3 regions of the Nitratireductor rhodophyticola genome follow, and region 2 is predicted to be linked to each of the others. Evidence: riboswitches for the same ligand, from Rfam matches in the RefSeq annotation. Region 2 holds a riboswitch; each other region holds the start of a gene.
What was found. Region 2 has a riboswitch for thiamine pyrophosphate ahead of thiB (thiamine ABC transporter substrate binding subunit). Riboswitches for the same ligand answer to the same signal wherever they lie in the genome.
Positions count from the first base shown of each region.

Region 1 (6,951 bases), on a different contig from region 2:
GTCAGGCTTTTCCGCAAGGGCTGTGCGCAGTTCCGCCCCGTCATGGGTGCTGATGCCGAGCTTCAGCCCCGCCGCGCGGATCGCATCGAGATCGGCCCCGGCCAAATCTTCCTGCCCCAGATGGATGAAATCGCAATCCGTCTCGATGGCCAGCCGCCAGTGATCATTCACGATGAGCTGGCAATCGTGTTCGGCGCAGATGCGCCTTGCCTCGATGACTTCTTCGCAAAGTGCTGCCTTATCCATCTCCTTGATGCGCAACTGCACGAGCTTCACACCGAGTGGAACGAGCCGGGCGATCCACGCCGCACTGTCGACGATCAGGTAAAAGGGATCGAGTTTCATTCAAACACCGCCTTGCCGATCACCGGCGTTGAAGGAACGGCCATGTCGCGCGGCTCCAGCGGCCCGGCCAAAAAGGCCTTTCTCCCTGCTTCCACAGCTCCGCCAAAGGCCTCTGCCATCGCCACCGGATCACCCGCCTTCGCCACGGCCGTGTTTAATAGAACGGCGTCAAACCCGAGCTCCATCACCATGGCCGCATGCGATGGGCGTCCGAGCCCCGCATCCACGATCAACGGGATATCGTGAAAGGCTCCACGCATGGCCCGAAGCCCATCCACATTGATCGGCCCCCGCGCCGAGCCGATGGGCGCGCACCAGGGCATAAGCACCCCGCATCCCGCCTCTAGCAGCCTTTCCCCAACCACCAGATCGTCGGTCGTGTAGGGAAACACCCTGAAACCATCATCGCTCAGGATGCGCGCGGCCTCGACAAGACCAAACACATCCGGCTGCAGCGTGTCGTGATTTCCAATCACCTCGAGCTTGATCCATTCCGTGCCGAAAAGCTCGCGCGCCATCCGCGCTGTCGTCACCGCCTCTTTCACCGAATGGCAGCCCGCCGTGTTGGGCAGAACACGCACACCGAGCTTCCGGATCAGCTCCCAGAACCGGCCGCCCGTGCGGTTGCCTGCCATCTCGCGGCGCAGCGATACGGTCACGACGTCGCAGCCGCTTGCCCGCACCGCATCCGCCATGATGGCGGGGGAGGGGTATTGCGCGGTGCCGAGCAGCAGCCTCGATGAAAGCTGTTCACCATAAAGCGCCAGCATGTCAGCCTCCCTGCATGGGCGAGAGGATTTCGACCCGGTCGCCGTCTTTGAGTGTGCACCGGCTTCGTTCCGCTGCCGGAACAAGCTCTCCATTGCGCGCCGTGGCGAGAAAGTCGGGCGCATAGTCCAGCTCATCGAGCAAGGCGGCCAGCGTTGCTGCTGTCACCTGCCGCTTTTCGCCATTGATGATCAGCTTCATGGCTGAACCTCAACGGGTTGCGCATGGCACACTCCAACATTCACGCCCATTGCCGATTCTCCTCAAGTAGAGCTGCCGCCGCCTCGCGCGCCATGGCCGGCGAGAGCAGAAAGCCATGGCGGTAGAATCCGTTCACGCTGATGCCCTTCGGCGTGCGCTTCACGCGCGGCAGATTGTCGGGATAGGCGGGCCGCACACCAGCACCCGTCTCCACGATCTTCGCCTCGGCAAAGGCCGGGTGCAGGCTGTAGGCCGCATTGAGCAATTCCATCATCGAGCGGGCGCTGATCGGCCCGGCATCATCGCTTTCGATCATCGTCGCGCCCACCATGAAATGGTGATCCGCACGCGGCACGATATAGACCGGTATGCGCGGATGAAGCAGCCTTACCGGGCGCGAAAGCCCGACCTCTTTCGTGCGCAGCAGAAGCATCTCGCCCCGCACCCCGCGCAGCTCCGGATCCGCTGCCGCCATGCCGGTGCAGTCGGCAATCCGGTCTGCTTCCAGATGCGTTTCGCAGACGAAGCGAACACCGGCCTTCCTCAGCCCCTCGACAAGCGCCGACAGCGCCCGCCGTGGGTCGAGATGGGCCTCGCCCCGGAAGAAAAGCCCGCGGCGAAACCGGCCCGCAAGATCAGGTTCGAGTGCGGCCACGGCCTCGCCCTCCAGCCATTCATGGCCGGACGTGCGCGCGGCAAAGCGGTCGAGCTCCGCCCGGTCCCGCGCCGGCGCAACCACCAGTGTTCCATTGCGCAGCACATGGCCGGGAAGGGCGGCCTCCCACCAGTCTGCTGCGCTCTTTCCGAGCGTGAGCACAGGCTCTTCCGCGCTCTCGCGCTCACACCACGGTGCCAGCATCCCACCCGCCAGCCACGACGCGCTGCCCGCCGGGCCGGAGCGGGTATCGCACACCGTCACCCGCACACCGGCCCGCACCAGCTCATGCGCCAGTGTGAGGCCGGCCACGCCGGCCCCCTTGATCAGGATATGCATCGATGCACCAATCTCGAAAAAAACAGGCGCCCACAGCACTCCCCGTCATCCCGGCCGACCGAAGGGAGAGCCGGGACCCATTGAGAGGCGCGGCCGATTTCCGCAGAAGGAACCGACCGTGCCAATATGCGCCGAGACCCGAACCGGACCGCGCCCCATGGCATTCTCTCAATGGGTCCCGGATAGCCCTCCGGGCTTCCGGGATGGCGAGGAGCGCCGGGCTTCCCTCGCCGGGACAAAGCTGTCCCTACCTCGCCGATCACAACCCTACTCCCCGGGCTCCACCGCCTTCTCCAGCGGCATGTAGAGCTCGCCGCCCTCGCGGAACTTCTCCGCCATCTTCGCCATGCCCTCCTTCTGGGCCTCGGCGCGGATGTCGTGGGAGATGCGCATGGAGCAGAATTTCGGCCCGCACATGGAGCAGAAATGCGCCACCTTGTGCGCTTCCTTCGGAAGCGTCTCGTCATGGAAGTTCCGCGCCGTTTCGGGATCGAGCGAGAGGTTGAACTGGTCCTCCCAGCGGAACTCGAAACGCGCCCGCGAAAGCGCATCGTCGCGGATCTTCGCTGCCGGATGCCCCTTGGCGAGGTCTGCCGCATGGGCCGCGATCTTGTAGGTGATGACGCCGGTCTTCACATCGTCGCGGTCGGGCAGGCCCAGATGCTCCTTCGGCGTGACGTAACAGAGCATGGCCGTGCCGAACCAGCCGATCATCGCCGCGCCAATGCCGCTCGTGATGTGGTCATAGCCCGGCGCAATGTCGGTCGTGAGCGGCCCAAGCGTGTAGAAGGGCGCCTCGCCGCAGACATCGAGCTGCTTGTCCATGTTCTCCTTGATCTTGTGCATCGGCACATGGCCGGGGCCCTCGATCATCACCTGGCAGTCCTTCTTCCAGGCGATCTGCGTCAGCTCGCCCAGCGTCTCCAGTTCGGCAAACTGCGCGGCGTCGTTGGCATCGGCAATGGAGCCGGGGCGCAACCCGTCGCCCAGCGAAAACGACACGTCATAGGCGCGGCAGATGTCGCAGATTTCCTCAAAATGCTCGTAGAGGAAACTCTCCCTGTGGTGATGCAGGCACCACTTGGCCATGATCGAGCCACCGCGCGAGACGATGCCCGTCACGCGGTCGACCGTCAGCGGGATATAGTGCAGCCGCACGCCGGCATGGATGGTGAAGTAATCGACGCCCTGTTCGGCCTGCTCGATCAGCGTATCGCGAAAGACCTCCCAGTTGAGGTCCTCGGCAATGCCGTTCACCTTCTCCAGTGCCTGATAGATCGGCACGGTGCCGATGGGCACGGGCGAATTGCGGATGATCCATTCGCGGATGTTGTGGATGTTGCGGCCGGTGGAAAGGTCCATCACCGTGTCGCCGCCCCAGCGCGTTGCCCACACCATCTTGTCCACCTCCTCGGCCATGGAGGAGGTGACGGCGGAATTGCCGATATTGGCGTTGATCTTCACGAGAAAATTGCGGCCGATGATCATCGGCTCGGCTTCCGGGTGGTTGATGTTGGCGGGAATGATCGCCCGGCCCTTCGCCACCTCGTCGCGCACGAATTCCGGCGTCACGAAATCGGGAATGGCGGCGCCAAAGCTCTCGCCATCGCGCACGAGCGCGGCCTTCGCCTGTTCGCGGCCAAGGTTTTCGCGGATGGCGATATATTCCATCTCCGGCGTGACGATGCCGGCCCGCGCATAGGCGAGCTGCGTCACGGCCTTGCCGTCCCTGGCCCGCAGCGGCTGGTGGCGGGTGGGGAACTCCGGCGTCAGCCGGTCGCCGGAGACAAAGCCATTGTCCTCCGGCTTCACATGGCGGCCCTCATAGGCCTCCACATCGCCGCGCGCCTTCACCCAGGCCTCGCGGATGCGCGGCAGGCCCTTTTCGATCTCGATCAGCGCGTCCGGGTCGGAATAGGGGCCGGAAGAATCATAGACCGTCACCGGCGGCTCGCCGGCGCTCGGATGCACGGCGATTTCGCGCAGGGGCACGCGAATCTCGGGGTGAAGCTTGCCGGGTTTGTGGATCTTGCGCGATGCCGGCAATGGGCCGGTGGTCACTTTCGGAGCGATAGCATCCATGGGTCAGAGCCTCCTCTGCTCAGTCAGCAATGGAGACCCAGTTCGTGCCGAGAGGAGGAAGAGCTCCGGCGATCCGCTATGGAAATGGATTTCGGCTCGAAGGAGCCAGCGACCCGCCAGGCATGCACCATCCCTACGCCAGTATGAACTGGATCAGGTTCATCGGGTCACTGCGCTGCATGGAAAACCATGCCCAGCAGAATCTCAGCCCCTTGGCGGGACCCCCCAGGTGAGGCTGCAAGGTGAGTGAAGAGGGGCGCTCTTGTCAAGCACCCATGTCAGATACCGGGCAACAAGTTTGGGAAGGGGGCTTCGAGCCATGTCTCGAAGCCCTCTTCCTCTATCGAGAGGCCATACCCGTCATCCCGGCCGACCGCTGGGCTATCCGGGATGACGGGTATGATTTGTGGATGAGCCGCTGCCAGATCCTAGGCGCTTGCCTCAACGCGCTCCTTCGCACCGGAGATGGTCGGCAGGCTCTCGCCGGCGTCGATGCGCTTCAGAAGTTCGACTTCGCGCGCCTGCATCTGGATGGCGCGGTCTGCCACCATGTCCACCTCGTCGGGAGACAGGATCAGAACGCCGTTTTCATCGGCCAGCACCGCGTCGCCCGGATTGACCACCACACCGCCAACGCTGACGGGAATGTTCATCTCGCCCGAAACGCCCAGCAGCTTGGTGGTGATGGGCGAGGGGCCCCGGCACCACATGGGGAAACCGTGACGCTCGAAATCGGCGACATCCGTCGCCGGCCCGTCCACCACCGCACCGGCGGCCTTCTTGCGGGCCGCCGTGTGGGTGATGACGCCACCCCAACAGGCGTGGCGTGTGTCGCCGGCACGATCGATGATCACGAAATCGCCGGGCCGGATATGGTCCATCGCGTAATGCAGGAGCGTGCTGTCGGCATGGGGCAGGCGCAGGGTCACCGCCGTTCCGGCCGCCCGCACCCTGGGCAGCATGGAGCGGATGCCCGTGTCGAGGAAGTTGGCGTGCAGAAAATGGCCGACCGTGGCGGTCTCCACCTGCATCAGCTTGTCGATCTTGGCCTGTGCCAGCTGCTCCGGCATCGAGTTGACCTGGTACATATGCGTATTCCTTATGCGACGACGTGATGGTCTGCGACAGGCATGGAGCGGCGGATCTGCTCGGCATAGCCGGTGTCGATGGTCGCGCTTGCATGGCCGACGCGGTCCGAGCAGTTGGCGATGGTCACGCCCCATGGATCGATGATCAGCGAGTGGCCGAAGCACAGCTTTTTGCCTTCGTCATGCCCGAAGATCTGGGCCGATGCAGCCACATAGGACTGTGTCTCGATGGCGCGGGCGCAAAGGAGTTGCTCCCAGTGGTCCTTGCCGGTCTGCAGCGTGAAGGCGGCGGGCAGGACGATCACCTCGGCCCCCTTGTCACGCAGCTTGCGGAACAGTTCCGGGAAGCGCAGATCGTAGCAGATGGCGCAACCGATCTTCACGCCTTCCAGCTCGTAGACGACCACGTCCTCGCCGCGCTTCATCGTGTCGGATTCCAGATAGCTCTGGCCGCCCGGAACCTTCACGTCGAAGAGATGGATCTTGCGGTAGCGGGCAATTTCCTTGCCCTGCCGGTCGAACACGATAGTCGTGTTGTAGCACTTCTCGCCCGCAGCCTCGGCCATGGAGCCGGCGTGAATGTTCACTTTCAGTTCGGCGGCCAAAGCCGACATGGCGCGATAGGCTTCGCCGTCCGGAAAGGTTTCCGCATTGGCGCGACGGCTTTCCACGGTCCCGCCCATATAGGTGAAGGTTTCGGGAAGCACGACGAGATCGGACTTGTCTTCGGCAACGGCCTTTCGGACGAACGCTTCCGCATCGGCAATGTTCTTTGCCTTGTCGTCCTGCGAGTTCATTTGAATGACGGAGATTTTCATGAATTTCCCTTGCTTTGGAGTTTGAGCGGGGCGGCCGTCAGGCCGGCCCCAGAACGAGATTGGGGAGGAAGAGCACCAGCTCGGGCACGAAGGTGATCATGAGCAGGGCAACGATCAGTGGTATGAGAAAGGGCAGGATCGCCACCGCCACCTTTTCGAACGGCACCTTGCCCACCTCAGCGACGATGTAGAGCGCGATGCCCATGGGCGGGGTGGCAATGCCGATCAGAAGCGCCAGCGTGATGATCAGGCCGAAATGAATGCGGTCGATGCCGAACTGATCGATGATCGGCAGCAACATCGGCACGAGGATCAGCTTTGCCGGCACACCTTCCACGAAACAGCCGACCAGAAGCAGGAAGCCGAGCAGGAGGAACAGGAAGACCGTGCGCGATTCGGTGAACAGAAGAATCTGGTCCGCCAGCTGCTGCGGGATCTGCTCGATGGCCAGAAGCCAGCCCATCACATGCGAGAAGCCGATGATGATCATAATGACGCTGGTGATGGTCATCGTCTCCGTCAGCGCCTGCCAGAGCATGCGGAAGGAGAAGGTGCGGTAAACGAAGCCGAGCGCGATGGTGTAGACGCAGGCCAGAACGCCGGCTTCCGTGGCCGTGGTGAAACCGGTGAGGATGGCAACGAGGATGATGCCCGG
Region 1 covers NZ_JAHSSF010000005.1:106,226-113,176, forward strand. The annotation lists gene KUG85_RS18905 (thiamine phosphate synthase) at 1-345, opposite strand, end outside; gene KUG85_RS18910 (thiazole synthase) at 342-1,115, opposite strand; gene thiS (sulfur carrier protein ThiS) at 1,117-1,314, opposite strand; gene thiO (glycine oxidase ThiO) at 1,355-2,308, opposite strand; gene thiC (phosphomethylpyrimidine synthase ThiC) at 2,576-4,390, opposite strand; TPP riboswitch at 4,503-4,628, opposite strand; gene KUG85_RS18930 (RraA family protein) at 4,819-5,478, opposite strand; gene KUG85_RS18935 (carbon-nitrogen hydrolase family protein) at 5,490-6,296, opposite strand; gene KUG85_RS18940 (TRAP transporter large permease) at 6,334-6,951, opposite strand, start outside.
Region 1: another riboswitch for thiamine pyrophosphate. It lies ahead of thiC (phosphomethylpyrimidine synthase ThiC); the one in region 2 lies ahead of thiB (thiamine ABC transporter substrate binding subunit).

Region 2 (6,951 bases):
AAAGACGCCGCTCATCGGCCAGCGAGGCAAGCCACTTGGCACGGGCCTTCTGGAGGTCGAGCTTTGTGGAAATGAGGAAATCCTGGTCCATGCGCAGCATTCTGAACCAGTCCGGTTAGCGAGCGGTGAAGGCGGGCGAATGACGGCTTCCTTCCCCCCGCCTGCGGGGAGAAGGGGGCTTTGAAGTCGGCGTCCAAAAAAGCAGGAGCTGCTATGCGCCCTCGACCTCCTCGCGCAGCATTTCTAGTTCCAGCCACTCTTCTTCCATCTTCTCACGGCTGGCGCGCGCGGTGTCCAGCTCTTTGGAAAAGCGCTGAAAAGCGGCTGCATCCCGCGTGTAGAGGTTCGGATCGGCGAGTTTCTCTTCTAATGCCGCCATCTCATCCGCCAGCTCATCAATCTTCTTGGGCAGTGTCTCCAGCGCAAACTTCTGCTTGTAGGAGAGCTTCTTGGCAGCCGATTTGGGCGCGCCCGCATTGCCGGCTGGCTTCGCCTTCTGCTGCTCGGCACTACGGGTCTTGCGCCGCTCCAGCTCCTCGCCCTTGCGCTGCGCCATCATGTCGGAATAGCCGCCCGCATACTCGATCCAGCGGCCATCGCCCGCAGGCGCAATGGTGCTCGTCACCGTACGGTCGAGGAAATCGCGGTCATGGCTGACGAGCAGCACCGTGCCGGGAAAGTCCTCGACAAGCTCCTGCAGAAGGTCGAGCGTCTCCATATCGAGATCGTTTGTCGGCTCATCGAGAACCAGCAGATTGGCCGGCCGTGCGAGGAGCCGGGCCAGAACCAGCCGCGCGCGCTCACCGCCCGAAAGCTCGCGGATCGGCGTGCGCGCCTGCTCCGGTTTGAACAAGAAGTCCTTCATGTAGGAAACGACATGTCGCTCCTGCCCGTTGACGACGACGCTGTCGCCGCGCCCGTCGGTCAGGAAGTGAGAGAGCGTCTCCAGCGGATCGAGCGCTCGCTTCTGATCCAGAATGGCGATTTCCAGATTGGCACCGAGCCGCAGCGATCCCTCATCGGGCTCAAGCTTGCCTGTCAAAAGGTTGATAAGCGTCGTTTTGCCGGCGCCATTGGGCCCGACAAGACCAACCCGGTCGCCACGCAGAATGCGCGTGGAGAAGTCCTTGACCACCTGCAGTCCGTCATAGGCTTTGGCGAGCCCCTTCGCCTCGATGACGAGCTTGCCGGATTCGGCAGCATCACTGGCCGCCATGGTCGCCACGCCTTCCGCGCCGCGGTGGCTGCGGTGTTTCTCGCGCAGCGCCTGCAACTCTCCCAGACGGCGCACATTGCGCTTGCGGCGCGCGGTCACGCCATAGCGCAGCCAGTGCTCTTCGCGCTCGATCTTGCGGGCGAGCTTGTGCTGCTCGCGTTCTTCCTCTTCGAGCACCTGATCGCGCCAGTCCTCGAAGTGAGCGAACCCCTTGTCGAGCCGCCGCGTCACACCCCGGTCGAGCCACACGGTTGCGCGGCTTACCTTTTCCAGAAATCGGCGGTCATGCGAGATGGTGACCAAAGCGGAAGAGGTCCGCTGCAACTCTTCCTCAAGCCACTCGATCGTGGCGAGATCGAGATGGTTGGTCGGCTCATCGAGCAATAGCAGATCCGGCTCCGGCGCAAGCACGCGCGCAAGTGCCGCCCGCCGCGCCTCACCGCCCGACAGTGTCGCCGGATCTTCATCGCCCGTGAGCCCCAGCCGGTCGATGACCAGCGCCACCCGGTTGATGTCGTCGGCAGGGCCGAGCCCCGCTTCCACATAAGCGCGCACGGTCGCAAAGCCCTGCCAGTCGGGCGTCTGCGGCAGGTAACGTATGGTTGCCGTCGGCTGGCGAAAAATCTCGCCATCCTGCGGCTCCACGAGCCCGGCGGCAATCTTCAACAGGGTCGACTTGCCGGAGCCATTCCGCCCCACCAGCGCAAGCCGCTCGCCGGGGCCGACCATCAGCGAGGCACTGGCCAGCAGCGGCGTGCCACCGAAGGTCAAACGAATATCATCCAACTTTAAAAGGGGCGGCGCCATGGTTCAGCGTTCTCCGTCATTCAGTAGATGCGCCATGAACAGCGCCCGGCCCTTCATGAGCGTGATGGAAAGGCCGCCATCCACCAGATTGGAAAGCGTGAGCGAGGAACCGAAGGGCACCTCCACGGCATCGAGCGGCCATTTCGCGCCTTCGACCGTGAGGCCGGAAAGCTCCGAAAAGCCGAGGATCGAAAACAGTGTGCCATCAGCATAGGCGAAGCTGTGGCGCCGCCCCGGGACGAGCGGCACGCCTTCCTGATGCCCGCTCGTCAGCTTTGCGGCAATGCCGCGTTCGGAGAGCTGCAATGCCTGAGCGAAATGCAGGAACATGTGGTCGGCCCGTTCGCCTCCGAAGGCACCGGCCAGCAAAAGGCTTGTTGCCCCGGCCTCCAGAGCTGCCGCAATCGCGATCTCGCCGTCGGTCTTGTCCTTCTCGGAGGGGAAGGTGCGGCGCGCCACGTCGGCATAGGCATTCTCAAACCCGTCGGGCACGGAATCGAAATCCCCCACCCATAGCTCGGGCTTCACATCCAGAAGCGCAGCATGGCGCATGCCCGAATCCGCTGCGATGATGCGGCTGTCGGCGATTTCGGCATCGAGGGCCGGTGTCCGGGTGAGGTCTCCGCCAAGGAGAAGGGTAAATCGGCTCATGGGCGAGGCCCATATCATGCCGGCGGGCCAGCGCCAACGGCGTTTGCGCCATTCACCCCCCTTGCGGAGCTGCGCACCGCGCCCTATTTTCCCGGTCGCTCTAACGGGGTGCCGGCGCATTGTCGGCTGAGAGGCTTGGGAAGAACCCAACCAACCCGCGGAACCTGATCCGGCTGATACCGGCGGAGGGATTAGACGCTTTTCATTCAGCGCCTCATTCCCAGACCAGAAAAGAGGAGGCGCAGATGCGCACCACCACCCTGCTTTCCACTCTGGCGCTCGGCGCGCTGGTCCTTTCCGGCCAGGCATTCGCCCAGGAAAAGCTCACGGTGTACACCTATGAGAGCTTCACGTCCGACTGGGGCCCAGGCCCACAGGTGGAAAAGGCGTTTGAGGCGGAATGCGGTTGCGACGTGGAATTCGTTTCGGTCGCCGATGGCGTGGCACTGCTCAACCGTGTCCGGCTTGAGGGCAGCTCCACGAAAGCCGACATTGTGCTCGGCCTCGACAATAATCTTCTCCACGAGGCGCGGGAAACCGGCCTCTTCGCCCCCCACGGTATTGATACGGCCAAGGTAGAGGTGCCGGGCGGCTTTGAGAACGACATTTTCGTACCCTTCGACTATGGCTACTTCGCCTTCGTCTACGACACCGAAGCCATCGAGACACCACCGGCAAGCCTGAAGGAACTGGTGGAGGCCGAGGGTGATCTGAAGATCGCCATTCAGGACCCGCGCACCTCCACACCGGGGCTTGGTCTTCTGCTCTGGGTCAAGGCCGTCTATGGCGACGAGGCGGCCACCGCCTGGAGCCGGCTGCAGGACAAGGTGCTGACGGTGACACCCGGCTGGAGCGAGGCCTATGGTCTCTTCACCAGCGGCGAGGTTCCCATGGTGCTCTCCTACACCACCTCGCCCGCCTATCACCGCATCGCGGAGGATACAGAGCGCTATAAGGCAGCCAGCTTCGCGGAAGGTCACTACCTGCAGGTGGAAGTGGCGGCACAGACGGTTGCGGGCGCAAAAAACCCGCTGGCGCAGAAATTCCTCGCCTTCATGACCGGTCCCGGCTTTCAGGACGCCATCCCCGAAACCAACTGGATGTTCCCGGCCGGAGAAATCTCCGGCCCGCTGAACCCGGTCTTCGATGACCTTGTGAAACCGGAAAAGACGCTCGAATTTTCACCTGAGGAGGTTGCAAAGAACCGCAGGGCCTGGGTCGACGAGTGGCTTTCGGTGATGAGCCGCTGACCATTCCGCACGCCCCCGCCATGGACAGACGCACAACTGCGGGGCGCCTCGCGCTCACCGCCATTGGCCTGCTGATCGGCGGGGCCTTCATCGGCCTCGCGGTGGAAGCGGCACGCCAGGGTTCTGGCGTGCTGGATGCGTTCGATGCATGGCTTCTGCGCATTGCGCGCTTCACGTTCTGGCAGGCGCTGCTGTCGACACTGCTTTCTGTATTACCAGCGATCCTTCTGGCGCGTGCGCTGGCACGGCACCCGGCTTTTCCGGGACGTGCCTTCATCCTGCGCCTGTTCGCCGTGCCCCTTGCGCTACCGGCCATCGTGGCCGCCCTCGGTGTTCTTGCGCTCTATGGCCGCGCGGGCTTCTTCGCGCCATTCCTGTCGGTCGCCTTCAACGAGCACTGGCCTGGCATCTATGGCCTCTCGGGCATTCTGGTCGCCCATGTCTTCTTCAACCTGCCGCTCGCAACGCGGCTCTTCCTGAACGCGCTTGAAAGCGTGCCGGCAGACCAGTGGCGTCTTGCGACCCAGCTTGGCATGGGTGCGCGCGCCTCGTTCCGGTTTCTCGAATGGCCGGCCATGCGCGCTGCCCTGCCCGGCATCGCCGGGCTCGTCTTCATGCTATGCGTCACGTCCTTCACCATTGTGTTGCTGCTCGGAGGGGGCCCGCGCGCGACCACACTCGAAGTGGCGATTTATCAGGCGCTGCGCTTCGACTTCGACCCTGCCCGTGCACTGGTGCTCACCCTCATTCAGGTGGCACTGGCGGGCAGCATCGTGCTGGCTATGAGCCGTCTTGGCGCGTCCTTCAGCGGCGACGCGAACCTGCCCGTCGCACCCCGCCGGATCGTCTGGCACACGCCCGCCGAAACCGGTCTCAACGCGACCCTCATTCTCATCGGCCTGTTCTTCGTCGCCGGTCCGATGGGCGCGACCGTGATTGCCGGCCTCAGGGCCGATCTCGGGCGTCTTGCGACCGAAAGCGCGGTCTTCTCCGCCACGACGACCAGCCTTGTCTTCGCGGGCCTTTCGTCGCTTCTTTGCCTCATCCTTTCCCTGGCGCTGGTCGCCGCCCGGCGCGCACTGGAAATGAAGCGCGGCGCCCTGCCCGCAACCCTGCTCGAACGCGCCACCGACAGCGGTGCTGCCATGGTGCTCATCGTTCCGCCGCTGGTCATCGGTGCTGGCTGGTTTATTCTCCTGCGTCATGTGGGCAATGTCTTCGCTTTCGCGCCGGTCATGGTCGTCACGGTCAATGCGGTGATGGCCATGCCCTTCGCCATCCGTGCCATTCGTCCGGCATATGATGCCGCCAGCGCCCGCCATGAAAGACTGTGTCTCTCACTTGGCATTACCGGGTGGAGCAGGCTACGCCTTGTCGACTGGCCTGCGCTCAAACGTCCCGCTGCCACCGCACTCGCCTTCGCTGCCGCCCTATCTCTGGGCGATCTCGGCGTCATCGCCCTGTTCGGCTCCGATCAGGTGCAGACGCTGCCCTATCTCCTGCTGCAGCGCATGGGCAGCTACCGCACGGCAGATGCCGCCGGCCTCGCTCTTTTCCTGGGGCTTCTCTGTCTGGCATTGATGTTCATCGCCGATCGTCTCGGCAGGGAGAAGACATGATCAAGACCGCCGCTGGACATGGCGCGCAAATCGCTCTGGAAGCGCTGCAATTCGCTTATCCGGGGGGGAGGCCGATGGCGTTCGACGCGACCATCGCTGCGTCAGACATCGTCGCCGTCATGGGCCCGAGCGGCTCGGGCAAGTCAACCCTGCTCAGCCTGATTGCCGGCTTTGAGCGACCCGCATCGGGCCGCATCCTCATCGATGGCGAGGATGTCTCTGCGCTTACCCCCCACCGCCGGCCGGTCTCCATGGTGTTTCAGGAGAACAATCTCTTCGCGCATCTCACCGTGGCGCAGAATGTGGGGCTCGGCCGCTCACCCTCCCTGAAACTGACGGAAGAAGACCGCGCGGCCGTCTCGGACGCTCTTGCCAGAACCGGCCTCGCCGGCAAGGAAGACCGGCTGCCGCAGGCGCTTTCGGGCGGCGAGCGCCAGCGTGTGGCGCTTGCCCGCGTTCTGATTCGCAAACGTCCGGTTCTCCTGATGGACGAACCCTTCGCCTCGCTTGGACCGGCGCTGCGCGACGAAATGCTCGCGCTCATAGCCGCGCTGCACGCAGAGCAGAAAATGACGGTCCTCATGGCCACGCACGATCCGCGCGATGCGGAGCGGCTCTGCAAAACCATGATCTTCGTGGAAGATGGAAGGATCTCGGCGACGGGCACAACCGGGGCGTTTGTTTCAGGCACCGCTTCGGAAGCCTTCAACCGCTATATAGGCGCACGCCGGGAAATCAATTAAGCTCCAAGAAATGGATTCCCCTTTTGCAGCTTATACGCTAGACCGTGCCCCGGATGGGACATGACGAAATGCTGAGGGAACCAAACGCGTGACTCGCACATTAACGCCGGTCATGCTTTGGACAAGATCAACCGGAAGGACATTCACCTGTCCAATCGAGCGCCCGCTACCATGAACTTCCTGCCGTCCGCGCGTTCCTTGCCGCGCAAAACTGTCCTGGCCCTGACGCTCACCGCGCTCCTGTCCGGTTGCCAGATGATTCCGACCGACACAGGCAGCTTCATGCCCTCGTCCAACCCGGTCACGGTGGACACGGTAACGCGCGGCAACCGCCTGGCGCGCCTTGCCCGCCAGCAGCATCCGCGCATCCTGCAGACTTATGGCGGCGAATATTCCGATCCGAAACTCGAGCGCATGGTGGCCAAGGTCGTCGGCTCGCTCACGCTCGACGAACAGAACACCGGCGCCGCCTACAGGATCACAATCCTCAACTCGCCGAACGTCAATGCGTTCGCCCTGCCCGGTGGCTACCTCTACGTCACACGCGGCCTTCTCGCGCTCGCCAACGACTCGGCGGAGCTTGCTGCCGTGCTCGCGCATGAGATGGCGCATGTGACCGCCAATCACGGCATCGAGCGGCAGAAGCTCGAAGCGGAAGAAAAATT
Region 2 covers NZ_JAHSSF010000003.1:216,165-223,115, forward strand. The annotation lists gene KUG85_RS12085 (tyrosine recombinase XerC) at 1-91, opposite strand, end outside; gene KUG85_RS12090 (ABC-F family ATP-binding cassette domain-containing protein) at 212-2,023, opposite strand; gene KUG85_RS12095 (thiamine diphosphokinase) at 2,027-2,674, opposite strand; TPP riboswitch at 2,769-2,882, shown strand; gene thiB (thiamine ABC transporter substrate binding subunit) at 2,920-3,924, shown strand; gene thiP (thiamine/thiamine pyrophosphate ABC transporter permease) at 3,945-5,543, shown strand; gene thiQ (thiamine ABC transporter ATP-binding protein) at 5,540-6,286, shown strand; gene KUG85_RS12115 (M48 family metalloprotease) at 6,458-6,951, shown strand, end outside.

Region 3 (6,951 bases), on a different contig from region 2:
GCGGTTTATCGCGGAAATGCTGGAAAGAACCGCACATACCATCTAGGCTGCGGGCATGGATTCGCCCGTTTCTTTTCCATCTTCAGACGCAGCCCTGCCGAAGTGGGCAGTGTCGCGCGGGGCTGCCTCGAGTGAGCGCGATGCCAGTTTTGCCGCCGGTGTTGCGCTTGGGGCGCTCGATGATCTTGTGCGGAGTGAACCCGCCTGGTCGGGCTGCTGGCGCGCGCGCCAGGCGCTGAAATGCGCCGTTGCCGCGTCAAGGCTCATGGGTCGGGGGGAGGACGAGAAGGCGCTGCGCGATGCCGTTCTGCTGACCGCGGCCGGTGACGATCCGGGCCCTGCGGGCAAGATATTTCTCGCCTATAGACGAATGGCAGCGCGCCGCTTCATGCCATCCATGTCTTCCATAGCCGAACTCGCCGGCCTTCTCGGCATGGCGGTGGATGACAGGCTGGCGGCAGCCGTCGACCATGCCGAGGATGCGCTCCAGTCTGGAAGCGCGCCGCCCTTCGCGGCGGCAGAGCTCGTCGGGCGGATACTGGCAGAACACGCGGACGCCGAGCCGCTGGCATGGGCCCTGGCAGACGGGTTGATCGCAACGATGCTGAACTGGCCTCGCCCGGTACCGCTTCTCATGGCGGAACGCTATGGAACCGCCTTCCGCGTGGGCGGGGAGAGCGGGCGGATCGGCCCGGCTGATCCTGCCTTTGCCCGGGCGGTGTGCCTCGCGCTGGTTCAGGGGACTGGGCGCGCGCTCCGCTCGGCTGGTGAAATATCTCGCCGCGCCGACACACTTGCCTCCGTTTTGCCGAAACTGCGCACAAAAGGGGCGGGCACGGTCGTTCAGAAACTGCTGGATGACGATGCCGTGCCGGCCTCGGCGCCCGGATGCAATCTGTCCCGCTGGGCCTCGAAACGGCTCTTTGAACGGCTTGAACATTTAGGGGCCGTGCGTGAACTCTCCGGGCGTTCATCATTCCGCATCTTCGGATTGTGACGCCTGTGGATAGCCGGATAATTTTTCATCCGGGCACCGTTTCCTGAACAAACCGCTTGCTTTGCGCCACGGGATTTGGTTCGTACCGGGCATCCACAGGGGTGCCGCGTATCGCCGCGGCTGAGATGAGGGCGCAAGCCCTCGGGCCCTAGAAGCTGATCTGGGTAATGCCAGCGGAGCAAGGAGGACAATCATGTTCGCAGGTGCGCAGCTTTCCCTTTATCCGATGACCGACAATTTCGTCGACGTCATCATGTCGTCGCTCTCCGCGTTCGATCCCTGGCGGGACCGTTTAAGGATCGAGACCGACGATATCTCCACGCTCGTCGTCGGCCCACCCGAAGTGCTGTTCCCGGCGCTGCGCGATTTCTATGTCGCCGCCGCGTCCACCCGCCACCATGTGGTGCTGCGCGCCACGCTCTCGCGCGGCTGCCCCGGCGAGCCGGACGATCCGATCTGCAGCACCTCTGCACTCGCCAACCCGTCGGAGCCGCTCGCCGAACGGCAGAAGGCAGCACTTGCGGCGGTGGCCAATGCAAAGACCACGTCGGAAACCGCACGCGCCCAGTTCTCGCTATACGTGATGGGCGCCGGCGACCACATGGCGGAGATCATGGGCTGCATCGACTTCCTGAAGTCGAGCGGCGTCTTCGATCGCTCCAAGAATTTCTGCAGCCGTCTCACCGGCGATGCAGGCCCGGTTTTCGCAACGCTCGAACAGGCCTTCTGCCGGTTCGGTCCGCCCGAAGGCCATGTGACGGTCGATTTGACCGTTTCCGCCAACAGCCCCTCCACGGCCTGACCCCATGTCTCAGCGTCGGCCCCGTCCTGCGGGCGGACGGCTGGTGCGCGGCTTGCCTGCTCTGGCAAGCGTTGCCGGTGCGATCCTCCTTTGGGAAATCTATGTGCGGCTGTCGGGCATTTCGCCGTTGGTTCTGCCCGCGCCCTCGCGCGTCACCGAACAGATGGGTGTCAACCGCGCCCTCCTGTGGGAGAACACGCTGCCGACGCTGAGCGCGACGCTGACCGGCTTTGCCTTCTCCGTCAGCATCGCCTTTGCCCTCTCGGTGGCGCTCGATTTCCTGCCGAAGCTGCGGCGGGCGCTGTTCCCGATCTTTGTCGTCAGCCAGACCCTGCCTCTGGTGGCCATCGCACCGCTTGCCGTTCTGTGGTTCGGTTTCGGTCTCACGCCGAAAATCCTGCTCGTGGCGCTCGTCACCTTCTTTCCCATGCTGGTAGCTCTGGTCGATGGCTACGAATCCACCGATCCCGAGATCGAAACGCTGATGCGCTCCATGGGCGCGTCGCGGTGGAAGGTGTTCCGGGCGGCGCGCTTTCCCTCGGCCATGCCCTATTTCTTCGCCGGCCTGCGGATTTCGATCACCTATGCCGTGGTCGCCGCGATCTTCTCCGAATATGTCGGCGCGCGCGCCGGGCTCGGCATTGTCATCCTCAACGCCAAGAACAGCTTTCGCCCGGACCTGATGCTCGCCGCGGTGGTGGTCAGTTCCACGCTGACACTGGTGCTCTTCGGCGTCTCGGCGCTTCTGCAACGGGCGCTGCTGCGCTGGCGGGAAGCGGGGCAGACACGATGAGCGCTCTGGAAATGCGCAATGTGGGCGTGACGCTCGGCGAAACCGCCGTGCTCGACGATGTATCGCTGCATGTGGGGCAGGGGGAGTTCGTCTCCATTCTCGGCCCTTCGGGAGCGGGAAAATCCACGCTGTTTCGACTTCTCACCGGCGCGCTTGCGCCGGATCGCGGCGAGATCCTGCGCGATTGCGCGCCCTTGAAGCGCGACGGCCAGACCTTCGCCTTCATGCCACAGCGCGACGCGCTGATGCCCTGGCGACGCATCGTCGACAACGTCATTCTGGGGCTGGAAGTGCAGGGCGTGCCGCGCGCCTCGGCGCGCGCCCGCGCGCTGCCGCTGTTCGCCGAGTTCGGGCTGGAAGGCTTTGAGCAGCGCTATCCGGCGGAGCTTTCCGGCGGCATGCGTCAGCGCGCAGCCCTTCTGCGCACGGTCATTCAGGCCCGCCCGATCCAGCTTCTCGATGAACCCTTCGGCGCGCTCGACGCGCTCACCCGCGCGCAGATGCAGCGCTGGCTGGAAGACCGCTGGCGCGCCGCGCGCTGGACCACGCTGCTCGTCACCCATGATGTGCGCGAGGCGGTGGCCCTTTCGGATCGCATCTATGTGCTGTCGCGCCGTCCCGCCCGCGTGATTTCCGAGGTCGTCGTCCGCGCCCCGCGCCCGCGCCTTGGCGCGCCCCTGCCGGACGATGCCCGCGCGCTGGAAGAAGACCTTTTGAACACCTTGCTCAGTCAGACAGGAGAAAGACCATGAAAAGCCTGATAGCCGCAGCCCTTATGCTCGGCGCGATGGCGCTGCCGGCAACGGCGCAGGAGCGCCTGAGCGTCGCGCTGGACTGGACGCCCAACACCAACCATGTGGGGCTTTACGTCGCCCAGGCGAAGGGCTGGTTCAAGGATGCCGGCCTTGACGTCGAAATCCTGCCCTACACCGACACCTCCTCTGGCACGCTGGTCGCCACGGGCGTCGCCGAATTCGGTATTTTGAGCTCCATCGGTTTCTACAGCCAGCGCGCCACCGGCGCCGACCTCACAGTGGTCATGGCGGTTATGCAGCATGAGACGGGCCGTCTCGTCTTCAACGGCGAGCGTGAGGACATCCAGCGCCCGGCCGATCTCGATGGCATGACCTATGCCGGTTTCGGCAGCGCCTGGGAACAGGCCCTCATCTCGACCATTATCCAGAACGATGGCGGCAAGGGCGAGTTCGAGACCGTCACGCTCGGCACCTCCGCCTATGAGGCGCTTGCCAATGGCACGGTCGATTTCACGCTCGAGGTGAGCACCTGGGAGGGCGTGAACTCCGTGCTTCTCGACCGCCCGCAGCGCGCATTTCGCTATGCCGACTATGGCGTGCCGGATCAGCACACCACCTATCTCGGCGGCAACGGAACCTGGCTGAAAGCCAATCCCGAAACCGCCCGCGCGTTCGTTGAAGCGGCCCAGCGCGGCTATGCCTTCGCTGCGGAAAACCCGGAAGAGGCAGCCGAAATGCTGATTGCCGAGACCGGCGGCATGCTCTCCAATCCGGAGCTGGTCCGCGCTTCCATGCAGGCCATCGTGGGCGGCGGCTACCTGCAGGACGAGGGCGAGCCGGTCGGTCTCATCGATGCGGACATGTTCGGCAACATCACGAAGTTCATGTTCGAGGCGGGCGTCATGCGCGATGCCGACGGCAAGCGCCTCGAGGAGATGCCGGACGTCTCCACCTGGTTCACCAATGCGTATCTGAAGCGGTAGATTTCGCGGTCCAGGCTATTCATGCGGCATCGGGCCGAAAAGCGGATTTCACTTTTCGGTCTGATGCTCCCGGGTCAGGATCGCTTTTGCAGGAACACGAAGAGATTGGTGCGCATCGGCGGTGGCATCAGCCACTGGAAGAGCGAAACCAGGGCAAAACCGGCTGAAACGCCGCCGTGATATCTCGGCGTGCTGTTGGCGATATAGCTGTGATGACCCCAGTGCTCCCGCTCAAATGCGCGCCGCAGACGTCCCAGCGTGTTCAGCCGGTAGAATGTGGGAAACACATCCTGGTGCGGGCGTTCGGGCCAGACCTGCCGCATCAGCCAGTCCTTGAAGCGCTCCGGCACGATGCGGTTGCTGATCCCGACATAACCCCAGCTGTTGGGTGTGAGGGCGCAGAACCAGCCGCCGGGTTTCAGGACGCGGCGAACCTCCCTTGCGAACTCCGCAGGGTGCTCGACATGCTCGATCACCCATTCACAGATGATCATGTCGACACTGCCATCTTCCAGCGGCAGGCGTCCGCCGGGTTCGAATGTCAGCGCTTCATCGAGATGTGGGTGCTGGAGAACAGCGGGATCGACATCGAGGCCTATGACACGCTTCACACGGCCCTGAAAATTGAAGAAGGTCTTGCGGAAGGCCGCGCTGCCATCGTCATAGCGTGCACCACGGCCCGCACCCAGATCGACGATAGCCATGTCGGGGTTTATGAGCGCATTGATGCGTGTATAGAAAGCGATGTCCTCGTCGTCCCGCGCGAAACCGCCGGCCGCCGTCTCTGGCCTCCATTTGTCGACCACACTCATCTACACGCCCCCGATCGTTCGTCCTTTGGTGGCAGATAGTCGCTGACCCTTGAGATTCGGTTAAGTCAGGGGTTGCAGCGCGGCCGGGCTACACGCGTCTGCGCTTCTGAATTCTCGCTGAAAAACCCTGACACATGCAGACCGGTTCTTCGTTTCGCCGAAACGCTGAGCCGGCCTCGTTCCATTTCCGGTCGTCAGCCAATCGCAGGATGCCTGGATCGCCTGGCATCCAGCCGGACGCACAATGGGTGATCCAGGTTATTGATGGAGCATCGGACCGAAGCCCCGCCTTTCGGAACCCGGATCACGCCGTTTCAGGTTTCCAGATTTCCTCGACCGTGTATCTGCCATTGTGCACGCAGATCAGCGATACCGGCAGCAGTGGCACCATGGTTTCGCGTGTGTCGCTGATCTCGCCGCCGAATGGGCAGACCTCATCGCGAGAGGTCCCGTGGCCACCGAACCGAAGTTGGGTGGCCAGGTCGGCTTTTCACGCGAGAGGATAAGGCTGCCGCTCAGGCGGGGTGTTTGCGGATGACGCCGTAGACGATGTTGCGATTGCTGCCGTAGAACACCTCGGTGTCGGCATGGTTCCTGTCAATCGCGCGGTCGATTATGTCCTGCATGTCCTTGTCCGCGCGCAGGATCAGCGGCCAGTCCATGAAGGTTTCCATGTAGCCATCGGTGGTGATCTCGTCGCTGAAATTGGCGAACAGGAATTCTCCGCCCGGCTTGACCAGTTCCATGGCGCGTTGCGTGAGGCGGATTGCGACTGCGCGCGGCAGATAGTCGTAAAGCCCGGACGCATAGACGAGGTCGAACGTGCCGAGACTGTAGGAGCGGCGCAGGATGCCTTTCACGGAACCGTCAATGGCCTCCACACCAGTGCCGGCCAGGTCCCGGTTGACCGTTCCCACACTGATCGGGTCCTGGTCCAGCCCGATCCAGCGCTTCAGTTTCTTCCCGGCCAGGGCCGTCGAGAGTTCCGCTTCGCGCAGGTGGCCGCATGCAATCGCGAGGACCTCCGCATTCTCCACGCGCTCTGCGGTGGCATCCACGGTGCGCGCAAGTATGTCGCGCCGCTCGCGCCCGGCGACCGAACTCGCCGCTTCGCTTGTGTAAGCGTAGATTTCACGGCCGAGTTCCGTGGAGGAAGCCACGATCTCGTCAGCGCTTGGATGTTTGTAATAGATGTCGAGCAGGCTGGCATCGCCGGAATAGCCGCGCGGCTTGTCGAAGGACCAGCGTGTGAAGGGGTCCTGCTTCAGAAACTCTGAAACCGGATGCTCCTGGGCCAGAGGAATGAGCTGTTGCCATACGACAGGCGAAGCCTGGTTGCGGAGATCGTGCAGACGGGCCGCCAGACGGTCGACGATGTCGGCTGCCGGTGTGCCCGATTCGAAGCCCTGGCGCGCCAGATCGAGAACCAGCGCAAGCTGGGCAACCTTCTCCTTCAACTCCGTGGAATCGGCGACATCCGACGTCGTCGTGTGCTTCTTGACGAGCTGAGATGTGATCAAACTCTGCTCGTCAAGCTTCAGGTGAGAGGCTTGTGCCACTGGTCCGTCCCCGCTGATTTGAACGCTTTCACTATACCCGTATGGACCGGGATGCGAAAGAATTTAATCAAACTCGACTAAAAGTTATCCGGGTTCAGCACCTCGATAAGTCGGGTAAAAAGCTGCCTTCATTTACGCACCGTTAATATAAAACGCCGTTTCCGGCCGGGGTCGAAAGCGGGAATGGAGAAGTTAAGACATCCTAACCGATTCCCATGTACTGAGGGTCTGTTGCAATGGAAGGTCACGA
Region 3 covers NZ_JAHSSF010000005.1:283,071-290,021, reverse strand. The annotation lists gene KUG85_RS19785 (DUF1403 family protein) at 56-997, shown strand; TPP riboswitch at 1,085-1,197, shown strand; gene KUG85_RS19780 (YkoF family thiamine/hydroxymethylpyrimidine-binding protein) at 1,191-1,799, shown strand; gene KUG85_RS19775 (ABC transporter permease) at 1,804-2,592, shown strand; gene KUG85_RS19770 (ABC transporter ATP-binding protein) at 2,589-3,344, shown strand; gene KUG85_RS19765 (ABC transporter substrate-binding protein) at 3,341-4,330, shown strand; gene KUG85_RS19760 (class I SAM-dependent methyltransferase) at 4,405-5,142, opposite strand; gene KUG85_RS19755 (class I SAM-dependent methyltransferase) at 5,658-6,662, opposite strand; gene KUG85_RS19750 (putative bifunctional diguanylate cyclase/phosphodiesterase) at 6,951-6,951, shown strand, end outside.
Region 3: another riboswitch for thiamine pyrophosphate. It lies ahead of KUG85_RS19780 (YkoF family thiamine/hydroxymethylpyrimidine-binding protein); the one in region 2 lies ahead of thiB (thiamine ABC transporter substrate binding subunit).